3 regions of the Oceanobacillus iheyensis HTE831 genome follow, and region 2 is predicted to be linked to each of the others. Evidence: riboswitches for the same ligand, from Rfam matches in the RefSeq annotation. Region 2 holds a riboswitch; each other region holds the start of a gene.
The links. A riboswitch is a leader RNA that binds a small molecule or an ion and turns the genes downstream of it on or off. The one in region 2 is predicted to bind S-adenosylmethionine.

Region 1 (4,291 bases), 300 kb from region 2:
ACCAAAATATTGAATAAATTGTACTAGTACAATAAGAACGATTACTGTAGTGAACATTACCATATCATCATAACGATAATAACCGTAGCGAATGGCTAAATCACCGATACCTCCTCCCCCAACAGTACCAGCCATAGCAGAGTAGCCTACTAAACTAATTGCCGTAATAGTGAGTCCACTAATAAAACCAGGTTTTGCTTCTGGATAAACAATATCCTTAATAATTAACCATGGTGATGCTCCAGTTGCAATAGCAGCTTCAATCACACCTCGGTCTATTTCCCTCGCTGCGGATTCTACAATTCTTGCATAGAATGGAATCGCTGCAACAGACAATGATACGGATGCTGCTAATGGTCCTGTTGTTGTATCGACTAGCCACTTTGTAAATGGAAGTAAAAATACTAATAAAATGATGAATGGAATCGAACGAATTAAATTAACAACCACACCTAATGTCGATTTAACAAATCTATTTTCTAAAAATAACCCTTGTTCTGTAACATATAGAAGAATACCAATAGGTAGGCCGATAATTAATGCAACAATTAAACCCAGACCTACCATGAGCATGGTTTCTAAGAAAGCTTGATTCAACTCAGGAAGTAAATTTAAAATACTAGTAAGATACATGTTGAATCACCTCCACTTGCTTTATGCGCTCTTCTAAGTAGCTAATAGCACTACTTATTTCCGAGGGATCTCCGCTTACTTCCATAATGAAAACACCTAATGGTTTGTCTTTTATGTATTCTACTTTTCCATGAAGAATATTTCCTTTCACCTTATGTTGTTGTAACATATCAGATACGACTGATTCAGCAGCAATATCTCCACGAAACTGCAGTTTAAGTAGTGTACCATTACATTGTTTTAGCAACGCTTCAGGTAATTGAAAGTCTAAAACTGTGTGGATAAAGTCTTTCGTTAATTTCTCGTTTGGATCTGAAAAGATATCATATGTCTTCCCATTTTCAATGACTTTACCGTTTTGCATCACAGCGCAACGATCACATATTTCTTTTACTACTTCCATCTCATGAGTAATGATTACAATCGTTATCCCAATTTGTTCATTTATTTTTTTAAGTAGTTTTAAAATTGATTTTGTTGTACTTGGGTCTAATGCAGATGTTGCTTCATCACAAAGTAATACCTTTGGGTTATTCGCAAGTGCTCTTGCTATACTAACCCTTTGTTTTTGTCCTCCACTTAATTGAGAGGGATATTGGTTTGCTTTATCCTCAATTCCAACTAGATTCAATAGTTCTAGAGCTCTTTTATTCCGCTCCAACTTACCAACACCAGCTGCTTTGAGTGCAAATGAGACATTTTCCACTACTGTTTTGGAAGAAACTAAATAGAATCCTTGAAAAATCATCCCTATAGATTGTCTTGCCTTACGTAATTGTTTATTGTTTAGCTCTAATAAGTCAATTCCATCAACAAATACCCTACCCTTTGTCGGCCTTTCCAGTACATTCATACAACGTAAAAGCGTACTTTTACCTGCACCGCTATATCCAACGATGCCATATATTTCTCCCTTTTTGATATCAAGGGAAACTTGATCTACCCCTATCACTCTTCTCTTTTTAGATTCATAGTGTTTCTCGATATTTTCCAACTGAATCATACATAACACATCCCATCAAAAAAACCTTCTTTCATTCAGAAAGAAGGTTTTTACATATCATTACCTTATCTTTCAGAAAAAATTCTGCAGGAAGAAGCACCACTCCGTAAAGGTAGGTTGCTGTGACATCGTAGGTCCTGTTCCCTCCGTCACTCTGGATAAGTTATTCAATTTTATTTTAGAAATAATAAGAATAATCATAATCTGATAATCCAAATTTGTCAATACATTAACGAAAATAAGCTGATAACAAAGTACATGTTATCATAAGTTATTTTTATCAACTAAACCTATTATTTTAGCTAAAAAACTGTAGATTTAACTATCTTTCACTTGTACGTTCAATCATATCTGTTACTGTAATTCCTTCGTACCCCTCTTCTTTAAAGAAACGAAGTATAATTGGAAGTGCTTCTATAGTTGGCGTACGATCTCCACCCGCATCATGAAAAAGAATAATATCTCCTGGTGAAAGATTACCAATCACTTGATTAGCAATGGTTTTACTATCCACATCATCCCAATCTCTTGTATCCTGATCCCAAGCCCACATCGCTACTTTTTGACCTTTTTTCTTTGCAATACTAATAACTGTTTCATTATAGTTTCCTCCAACCGGACGAAAAGTAGCAGGATATTTCCCAGTGATCTTTTCAATAATTTCATTTGTTTTTGTTAATTCATCATTTAAATAGGTAATGCTCCCGTTATGAGTAAACGTGTGATTTCCAATTTCATGGCCTTCTAGAAATGCTCTAAATACAAGTCCTGGATATTTACGTGCATGAGCACCCATCACATAAAATGTACCTTTCATATTATACTGTTCTAATATGTCTAAAATCTCCGGTGTATAATCAGGATGTGGTCCATCATCAAACGTTAAAGCAACAATTTTCTCATCGGTTTCCCCTTCCCAAATAGCATCTCCTGCTTTTTCGAAGTCAAACCGATCTTTTGATAAAACGTTACTTGGTTGCTGTATTAATAAAATAACGATACCTAGAATAACGAGTATAAACTTCCTCATTCCACATTCACCTCAACTCATATTGTTTGATTGTAAGTAAAATCTATACATACAAGCGGTTCTTTCCCCAATACTGATCAATGCTTTGCAAGATATGATTTCGGTATCTTTCCTCGACTTATAACTTTCCTCATGTTGATTGAAACCCGTAGAGAAATATCTAATAAACAGCCCTAAAGAAACGAGGATGCGGTCCATATATGAACCGCATCCTCGTACTTTAGTGTAATGACGTGTTATTTAATTTCTAGATAGCTTAAAATTCTCTACTAATTGTTGTAAGTCTTCTGCTACAGTAGTTAAATCTGCCGCTGAATTTGCAATTTCTTCCATTGAAGCAAGCTGTTCTTGTGTAGATGCTGAAACATTTTCGGCTTCATGTGATACTGTATCACCAATGGAGGCCACACCTTCAAAAAGAGAAGTAAATTGTTTCGTTGCCGTTGATATTCCTTCAATTTCAGTTGTTACATTCATGATTTGATTCGTTATAGAATCTACATATCCAGTAATATTTGAGAAAGATTGATCTGCATTATTAGCAATATTAATCCCTTTTTCAACCTCTGTTGTTGCAGCTTTCATCGAACTCACCGTATTCGCAGTTTCCGATTGAATAGCGCTAATCATTGTCTTAATTTGCTCTGCTGATTGGGAAGATTTTTCAGCAAGTTTTCTTACCTCATCAGCTACCACAGCAAATCCTTTCCCATGCTCTCCGGCTCTTGCTGCTTCGATTGTAGCATTAAGAGCTAATAAGTTTGTTTGCTCAGAAATATCCGTAATAACATCAATAATTTTGCTGATTTCTTCTGATTGATTGCCTAAACCTTCAATATTATTGGATAGCTGATGTGTATTCTCTTTGATAAATTCCATTTGACTAATTGTAGTATTCAATGCTTTGTTACCTTCATTAACAGCTGAAATGGTATTGGTAACAGTATTTGAAACTTCATTCGAACTTGCTTCTATCGTATAAATAGAATCTGTCATTTCCTTCGCTAATTTGGAGCTCTTTGTTATATTGTTATTTAAACTACTCATACCCTCAGCTACTTCTTGTACAGAAGAAGAAATTTGCTCTGTTGCTGATGTATTTTGTTCGGTACTGGCATTTAATTGTTCAGCTGAGGATGCTAAATGATTTGATTTATCTCTAACTTGAAGGATAATTCCATTCAAATTTTCTCGCATTTTATTAAATGATTGAGCTAGTGTACCTAATTCATCATCTCGATGGAGGTGTACCTCATCGCTTAAATCTCCATGACTTATCGTATCACTTGCACTTACAAGATGATATATCGGTTTCGAAATAGAACGAATAATAATGACAATTACTACCCCTCCAAGAATTAATGCAACCGTTATAACAAAGATTGTCGTATTTAAAATTGGGCTCACATTATAGGCTATTTCACTATTAAACATGGTTCCAGCTATTTTCCAACCTGTAATTTCACTTGTAGCAAATGCCAATTGTTTGTCATCACCTTCAAATTGATAGCTGAATTTTCCATTTTCCGAGTCGTATAGCTTGGAGAAAAAATCTTCTACCGCTTCAGAACCAGCCTCATAATCGGGGTGACTAATATAGCTTTGTCCTTCATCTAATAGAAACA
Region 2 (4,291 bases):
TCAATCCCTGACCTCTTTAAGGATGCTAAACAATGATCTAGGTTTTTACTTGCCGTTTGATGATCACTTTCCTTAAACCATTTCTCCATCATGACCTTCAATTGGTAGGCCTCTCTTAAACGGGTATCAATCTCTAGAAGCTTTTCAACTTTTTCTTCTTGATCTTCGTCCAGATTAAAATGCGACTTCCACAATAACTTCTTACTTCTCTTCATTTGAAGACGGATGGGTTTATCGACATCTGCCTGCACCTGCCGTCTCACTTCATCCAAAGCCCAATATACTTGACGCATGAAATGGAAACGATCGGCGATAATAAGAGGATGATTAAGCACATCACAGACTGCTTTCTTGAACCACTTCGACATATCCATAACGACAATTTCCACCTGACCTGTATCGCGGGATCGCAGATACTTTTTAATGGTATCCACTTTTCGATCTTCTAAAATATCAATAATATGTTTATTTTCCACATCGACAATGACCGTTTGAAACCGTTCTCCTCCGGCGTCCCCTTTAAATTCATCTATGGCTATCGCTCTCGGCAGTACTCGGTTTGTCTTTATGTTTCGACGATCAAACAGTCGCAAAAGGCGAGTGTCCGTCAGCCCAGTCCATCTCGCAGCTGTTTTAAATGAGCTGGAAGATGTATACATCAAAGCTTCTGCTTGCAGAGAGGTGGTACAACGTTGATAGCGATCAATCATTTGAAGTCGTTCGTAAAAGGTCTTACCACAATCCTTACACAAATATCTGCGTTTCCGAAGGAAAAGTTTTACCTGTTGGTTAGGTAATACGGGACCTTGAATCGGTTGAATTCGATAACTATGAACCCGTTTCGTTTTACATCGACAGAACGGACATTTCTGCTGACGTTTTTCGGTATAAAGTTCAACAATCAAAGCATCCGAACCCTGAGATATATCCCACACCTTCACATTAGTATCTTTTATCCCTAACATTTCTATGATAAAATGGTTTTGCATTCGTTCTCTCTCCTTTGCCTTTTGTGTCGCAACTTTAGGGTATCAAAAGAGAGAGAACGGTGCATTTTTTACATCTTTAAAACATTGACAGGACAAGAAGCACCACCACATTCATTGTAGAGCCTATGTAAATACTAGTATTGATGGCTCTTTCAAATGGAAGTCATCCTTATAATACAAATCAAATCGTGATTAATAAGCATGTTTCTTGCTTGCATAAGGAGTGCTATGCGATGATGATAAATGAATCTAATAAAGTAATTATTGTAGAAGGTTTGTCAGATAAGCGGCAAATTGAAAAAATTATTGATGATAAGGTTATAATCGTCTGTACAAATGGAACTTTAGGCGTTGAAAAACTCGATGAACTACTAGAAACGTATGAATTAGATGAGAAGGATGTCTATATCTTAGTAGACGAGGATCCTTCTGGTATGAAATTAAGAAAACAATTAGCTAGAGAGTTACCTCATGCAGAGCATATTTATGTGAGCAGTGAGTATCGAGAAGTTGCAGCTACACCTATGAAGGTTTTAGCAAATGCATTAATTGGAGCGCGGTTTACGGTTAATCCGACTTATTTACTTTAAAGAAAAGATTGATAAGGTGATATGTATGAAGGAATGGAATAAACAAATGGAACGAGGTGTGATTTATATTTACACACCATTCTGTGGAACATGTTCGGTTGCAAGAGCGATGTTGGAGAATATAGAGCGGCTTCACCGACAAGACATTTTCTACGAAATGAACGCAGCTGTTCACCCTGAATATATGCACGACAACCAAATTGAAAGTGTACCGTGCTTATTATTTGTTGAAAATGGTGAAATTGTCGAAAGGATATATACATTTTATTCAACTGCGAATATCTATGATTATTTAATACAATATCAACCAGAATTATTCTCAAATGTGACGTAAAAAAATTAATTGACAGTCCTATAGGCGCATGCTAAGATAGGTACACTGAATTAATAAAAAATAACCATTAACAATATGATATCTCTTATCTAGAGCGGTGGAGGGACTGGCCCTTTGAAACCGCGGCAACCTTCATAATTAAATGAAAGGTGCCAATTCCTGCAGAAAATGAAAGATGAGAGAACGTCAGACGATATACGATAAATACGTACGTCTTTCTGTTCTCTTACAGAAAGGCGTTTTTATTTTGACGAATTATGGGGAAACTATACGAAATGGTTGCTGGAGAGTAAGAGGAGGAATAAAGATTGATATCCATCGAAGGGTTAAGTAAAGTATTTTCATTAAATAAAAAAGACATCAAAGCTGTAGACTCATTGACCCTCAATATTGAAAATGGCGATATTTATGGCGTGATCGGGTATAGCGGAGCCGGAAAAAGTACGTTTGTACGTTTGATAAATCGACTAGAGGAACCTACATCTGGAAAAGTAACAATTGGAGATCAGGTTATAACAGAGTTAAATAAAAATGATCTTCGAGTTGCACGACAAGATATAGGTATGATTTTTCAGCACTTTAATTTATTATGGTCACGCACTGTTGAGGACAACATTGGGTTTCCACTAGAAATTGCTGGTGTTGATAAGCAAGAAAAAGCACGGAGAGTAAAAGAGTTGATTGGTTTAGTTGGACTTGAGGGGAGAGAGAAATCTTATCCTTCCCAACTGAGTGGTGGACAAAAACAACGTGTTGGTATTGCTAGAGCCCTAGCAAATTCACCTAAAGTATTATTGTGTGACGAAGCTACCTCTGCTCTGGATCCAGAAACGACGAATCAAATTTTATCTTTACTGCAAGACATTAATGAAAAATTAAATTTAACGATAATCTTAATTACGCATGAAATGCATGTTATCCGTAAAATTTGTAATCGTGTAGCTGTTATGGAGCAAGGAAAAGTAGTGGAAGAAGGACAAGTCCTTGATGTATTTACAAATCCGAAGCAATTAGTAACTAGAAAGTTTGTTGAACAAGTTATGAGTTCTAATGAGGATAGTGATATATCAACAATTATAGAAAATTATCCAGATGGAGTTTTATATCGGGTTCATTTCTTGGGTGAAACAACAAATCAAACCCTAATCAGTCAAATAGCTAAACAATTCTCTGTAGATTTAAATATTATCCAGGGAAATATTACACAGACACAAGCAGGCAGCTATGGAGCATTAGTAGTTCAAGTAACAGGTAATGAAAGCGAAATTGAGCGAGCTAAAAGCTTTATTGAAAGTCAAGAGTCTGTTGAATTGGAGGTAATTCAACATGCTAAGTAGTTTGTTTGAAGGGATTAAAATAGAGGATTTAATTGAAGCAACATATGAGACGTTTTATATGACAATGATTTCAATGGTAGGGACAGCTATTTTTGGGATTTTACTTGGGTTACTATTATTCCTTACATCGAAAGGTAATATTTGGGAAAACCGTACCGTGAATAGTATTGTTGCAGCCTTTGTAAACATCTTCAGAGCCATACCGTTTATTATATTAATTTTATTGCTATTTCCGTTTACCGATTTTCTGATGGGAACAATTCGTGGTCCTAATGCTGCTTTACCTGCGCTAATAATTGGATCTGCTCCTTTCTATGCACGACTAGTAGAAATTGCACTAAATGAAGTGGATAAAGGTGTAGTGGAAGCCGCAAAAGCAATGGGAGCGAAAACGAGAACGATTATTTTCAAAGTTTTATTACCTGAATCAAAACCGGCACTTGTGTCTGGATTAACTGTTACCACAATTGCTTTGATAGGATACACCGCTATGGCAGGAGCAATCGGAGCAGGTGGATTAGGAAACTATGCTTATTATTTCGGATTCCAGCGTCGAGACTTTGATGTTGTGTTATGGTGCACAATTATTATCGTTCTTATCGTATTTATATTCCAATTCATCGGGGACTCTATTACAAGGAAACTCGATAAGCGTTAAAAAATACTCAAGTTACTTTTGAGTCAATTTCATAATTGAAAACATTAAAAAGTAAGGATATAAATGTAATATTCAAGTTTTATACCAAATAACTAATTATGCAATTGATTTTACTACTTGATGAAATAAATAATATGTTTAATAAGGAGAGAATACAGAGATGAAGAAATTATTATTTTTGTTAGCTATTTCATTTGTGGGATTATTAGCAGCTTGTGGAACAAGTGATGAAGGTTCATCAGGGGATGGGTCTTCTAACGAAACAACAGAAATAACTGTTGGCGCGTCCAGTGTACCGCATGCAGAAGTTTTAGAAGAAGCGAAACCATTATTAGAAGAACAAGGTATTACATTAAACATCGAAGAGTACCAAGATTATATTT
Region 3 (4,291 bases), 760 kb from region 2:
AATAATGGTATAGTTGGTAATGTCATTTGAAATCCTAGGAAAATAAAAAAATTCGCCACCCATATAAACAGAAAGTCCCTCGACCAAATTTTCTCTTTGCCTAAACTAGCTTTAGTATTTCCTTCCTGCACCATAAAAAAACTTCCTTCTATGTTTAGTTAAGTTACGGTGTTATTATACAAGAATTTTTTGATTATTTAAATCAATCGACTCTCCTAATTTTAGATTAACTAATATTTCGCTTTATGAAATATTAGTATCAAAATAAAACGAGTAATGATTTAGTCTTGTTCCCAGATCTAAATCATTACTCGTTATCTCACTGAATCCATTTCGATTTCCATTGCAGACGAACGCTTTTTAGCAGGTACGGCGTCAGCTAACTTGAAAAAGAAGAATACAATTTCTTACGTTTTTTAATAAAACTTGGCAATTATGAAATTGACTCCAAAGAATTTACTTTTTAACTGTAAGCTGTTCTAATTCTCTTTCTAAGAATTTCGCGACTTCTAACATTCCATACGAGCCATGGTTATCTTCTGCTTCTGAATTATAATTCGTGTTTGTATTTATATCATACGTATAAATATTCCCATCTGCATCTTCGATAAACTCAATTCCAGCGATTTGAATATCATTAGCCGCTAAAACTGTTTCATATTGTTCTATTATTGGGTGACTAAATCCTTCCCGCACTTGGAATTTAGCTGGTTTTTCAACTTCTCCTTCAGCTGGACAAAATAAATCTTCCACCGAGCAAGCATCTGCAGGACATAGCTCAAATCCTTCTGAAGTATCTACTCGAACGGCATAAACAAATTTCCCACCAACGAACTCACAACGAGTGATATAAGCCTCTGGAGATACAATATACTCTTGCAATAATGTTACACCATCAATTGGTTCTTCAAATTCACTACTATTCACATAAGATTGGAGAGCTTGTGTTGAACGAAATAACTGTACACCTAAGCCTTTTCCTGCTCGATTATGTTTGGTAATAAAACTTGTTCCTTCAAACTGTTCTGCCGCTTTTAAGATATTTGCTTTCCCAACTGCTGCAGCTGTTTTAGGCGTTTTCACACCAAATCTTTCTAGTTCCAAGTATTGTTGAACCTTACTTACTTCCAACTGTAGAGCACGACTACCATTAATCACCGTTCTACCATGAAACTCTAACCAAGCTAACACCGCATTTGTAAATTCAGGGGCATAACGATTACCTCTTGTATGTGAGGATGCGCTCATACGATTATAAAATATACCCTCTGGCGGTTCACTTAGTAGATCTATATGCCCTTCTTGAAGTAACCAATCTTCATAAGGAAGTTCCAATTCATCCAATCGTTTTATAAGGTGGTCCGTCCATTCCATATTTTCATGTAAAACATAAATTTTACTCATCATCAGGTCTCCTTTTAGTTTAACGTAGATGTCTTCTTTCTTAATTCTTCCACTCTAGGCATCACTTGCTTAGCAAATCGTTCTAGCTCTTCCAATTGAGGCGAGCATTGTAATAAGAGCTGATCCAACCCTACTTTTTCATATTCTATTATTCTTTCGGCAATTTGTTCAGGTGTGCCTACAAGATTCGGACGTAGTCCTCTATTCGATACAGAGTAATCTTTTATTTGCACTTGTTGTTCTAGTTGGGATTTTGAAGTAAAGTCTTTCATTCCTGCATATCCCTTATCATCTTTTATTGATGTAATTCTCTCCAACTCTTGAAATGCTTCTTCCTCCGAATCTCTGCATATCACATACGCAGCCATACTAAATGATTGCAAAGCTGCTTTATTAAGACTATTTCTCCGATTTTTCATATTAGCAATTTTATCTTGAATTTCTGGTACAGTGCCACCATGCATCACATATGCATCACATAGAGTAGAAATTACTCTCTTTCCTTTTTCACTTTCTCCACCAGCATATAAAATTGGATTCGGTTGTTGGATTGGTTTTGGCGCTAATTTCGCATTCTCCACTTGATAAAACTTACCGTGGTAAGAGAATGTCTCTTCCGTCCATAGCCCTTTTAAGACCTCTAGGAATTCGACCGTTCTATCATACCGCTCATCATGCTCAGTAAAGTCCCCACCATATTGTTTTGCTTCTTCTGACCACCATCCAGAAACTACATTTAGCGTGAACCTACCTCCGCTTAATTGATCGATATTAGCTGCCATTTTCGCTAGTACTGCTGGATTATGATATATCGGCCTAACCGCTGTCATAATTTCGATTTTGTCTGTTACAGCAGCTAACCCAGCCGCTGTTGTCAAAGCTTCTAAAGAATTTGCTTCTATCCCTTTAATATCATTTAAATATAACTCAGCAATTAAAGTCGTATCATATCCCCATTCTTCCGCGTGCTGAATTACCTGTTTTGCATATTCAAAAGTAGGAGGCATCTGTTCATCTTCTACATTACGCAACCACCCTCCAAAAATCGGCAACCAGAAACCATACTTCATTTTCATCCCCCATTATCTATCGTTAGTAATTAAAAAACCCTTTTCATAAAGATAAGAAAAGAGCTCTGTCGCCGACTTCTCTTATCTACCAAGCATAGAATACTTGATGGATTTGGCACAGTATTCAAGCTAGAACCTGTTGCCGAGGCTTCTTTGGGCCATTTCCCTCCACCTCTCAGGATAAGATATTTCATTATTTAGTTTGTTGCCACGATAATAATACAAGTTGATAGAATTGTCAATTAATTTTTTCTTACAAAACAGAGTTGACTTATATGAATTGATATATTAGAATATATAAAAAATTAATACTTCTTATCGAGAGAAGCTAAGGGACCTGGCCTGTTGACGCTTCAGCAACCTCTATCTCCATTAGAAAGGTGCTACCTCCAGCAAGATGTATGTCTTGAAAGATAAGAGTCCAGATTAAAAAAAATCCGCGACGCTCTTATTTATTAAGGGCATCGCGGATTTTCTTATATTAATTTTATTTTTAAAGGAGATTGGTAAAATGAACAACATTGTGACATTGTCCGGCAGCCCCTCCGAACTATCTAGATCTGAAAAAGTACTACATTATTTAGGGAATCAATTAAGTGAACAGAAATTCTATGTGACCCATATTTCTGTTAAAGATGTACCCTATGAGGATTTATTCACAGGAAATTTCCGTAGTACAGCCATTAAGAACATCACTCAAAAAATTCAAATGGCTGACGGTGTCATTGTTGGTTCTCCTGTTTATAAAGGAGCGTATTCAGGTGTATTGAAAGCATTAATTGATATCCTGCCTCAAGATGTACTAAAGCACACACCAGTATTACCAATTATGACCGGAGGCAGCCCTGCACATTTATTAGCAGTTGAGTACACGTTAAAACCGGTTCTTGCAACCCTAAAAGCACATAATCTCAAAGGGTTATACTTTTTAGATGAACAAATCAACAAACATCGCGATATCCCTATTGCCGATGATGAGATACTACAAAGAACGAAGAAACAAGTGGACTATTTTGCTCAGATGGTTGAAGGAACATCAACACAAGCATTAACAACTTATTTATGATAGAACAAAGCTCAAAGAAGAGTGGTCGCTATGAAAAAACCAACAAAGAAATGAGAAAGGAATCATTTACCTTTATAAGAACAAAAGCGCAAGCGCCCGTTTATCACCGTATGTCCTGCGCCCCTGTTTTTCAAGGGGTGGTTCGACTGGTCGAACTTCTTTATTTCTTTGAGATAAAGGAAACACGATAAGCGTATGCGAATCGATGTTGACTTTCACCATTGGCATAAGTGCGACTATGCCTCATAAAGAACATTCGGCAGTCTTCTTTTCACCATGGCATAAGTGCGACTATGCCTCATAAAGAACACTCGGCAGTCTTCTTTTCACCATGGTATAAGTGCGACTATGCCTCACAAAGAACATTCGGCAGTCTTCTTTTCACCATGGTATAAGTGCGACTATGCCTCACAAAGAACATTCGGCAGTCTTCTTTTCGCCATGGCATAAGTGCGACTATGCCTCATAAAGAACACTCGGCAGTCTTCTTTTCACCATGGCATAAGTGCGACTATGCCTCATAAAGAACACTCGGCAGTCTTCTTTTCACCATGGTATAAGTGCGACTATGCCTCACAAAGAACATTCGGCAGTCTTCTTTTCACCATGGTATAAGTGCGACTATGCCTCACAAAGAACATTCGGCAGTCTTCTTTTCACCATGGTATAAGTGCGACTATGCCTCACAAAGAACATTCGGCAGTCTTCTTTATCGTAAGGAGGTTTCCGGAAGGACAATAGGTGATGGGCG

Region 1: linked by a shared signal. The riboswitch ahead of OB_RS10805 (methionine ABC transporter ATP-binding protein) and the one ahead of OB_RS12255 (methionine ABC transporter ATP-binding protein) in region 2 are both predicted to bind S-adenosylmethionine.
Region 3: linked by a shared signal. The riboswitch ahead of OB_RS15695 (LLM class flavin-dependent oxidoreductase) and the one ahead of OB_RS12255 (methionine ABC transporter ATP-binding protein) in region 2 are both predicted to bind S-adenosylmethionine.

The regions. Positions count from the first base shown of each region.
Region 1 covers NC_004193.1:2,132,566-2,136,856, forward strand. The annotation lists gene OB_RS10800 (methionine ABC transporter permease) at 1-633, opposite strand, end outside; gene OB_RS10805 (methionine ABC transporter ATP-binding protein) at 620-1,636, opposite strand; SAM riboswitch class I at 1,699-1,801, opposite strand; gene OB_RS10810 (polysaccharide deacetylase family protein) at 1,959-2,666, opposite strand; gene OB_RS10815 (methyl-accepting chemotaxis protein) at 2,907-4,291, opposite strand, start outside.
Region 2 covers NC_004193.1:2,435,012-2,439,302, reverse strand. The annotation lists gene OB_RS12270 (ISL3 family transposase) at 1-989, opposite strand, end outside; gene OB_RS12265 (toprim domain-containing protein) at 1,223-1,579, shown strand; gene OB_RS12260 (thioredoxin family protein) at 1,605-1,913, shown strand; SAM riboswitch class I at 1,996-2,095, shown strand; gene OB_RS12255 (methionine ABC transporter ATP-binding protein) at 2,222-3,250, shown strand; gene OB_RS12250 (methionine ABC transporter permease) at 3,240-3,908, shown strand; gene OB_RS12245 (MetQ/NlpA family ABC transporter substrate-binding protein) at 4,069-4,291, shown strand, end outside.
Region 3 covers NC_004193.1:3,197,978-3,202,268, forward strand. The annotation lists gene OB_RS15685 (MFS transporter) at 1-134, opposite strand, end outside; gene OB_RS15690 (ATP-grasp domain-containing protein) at 457-1,404, opposite strand; gene OB_RS15695 (LLM class flavin-dependent oxidoreductase) at 1,419-2,474, opposite strand; SAM riboswitch class I at 2,553-2,661, opposite strand; SAM riboswitch class I at 2,787-2,894, shown strand; gene ssuE (NADPH-dependent FMN reductase) at 2,986-3,540, shown strand; gene OB_RS18440 (hypothetical protein) at 3,537-3,731, shown strand.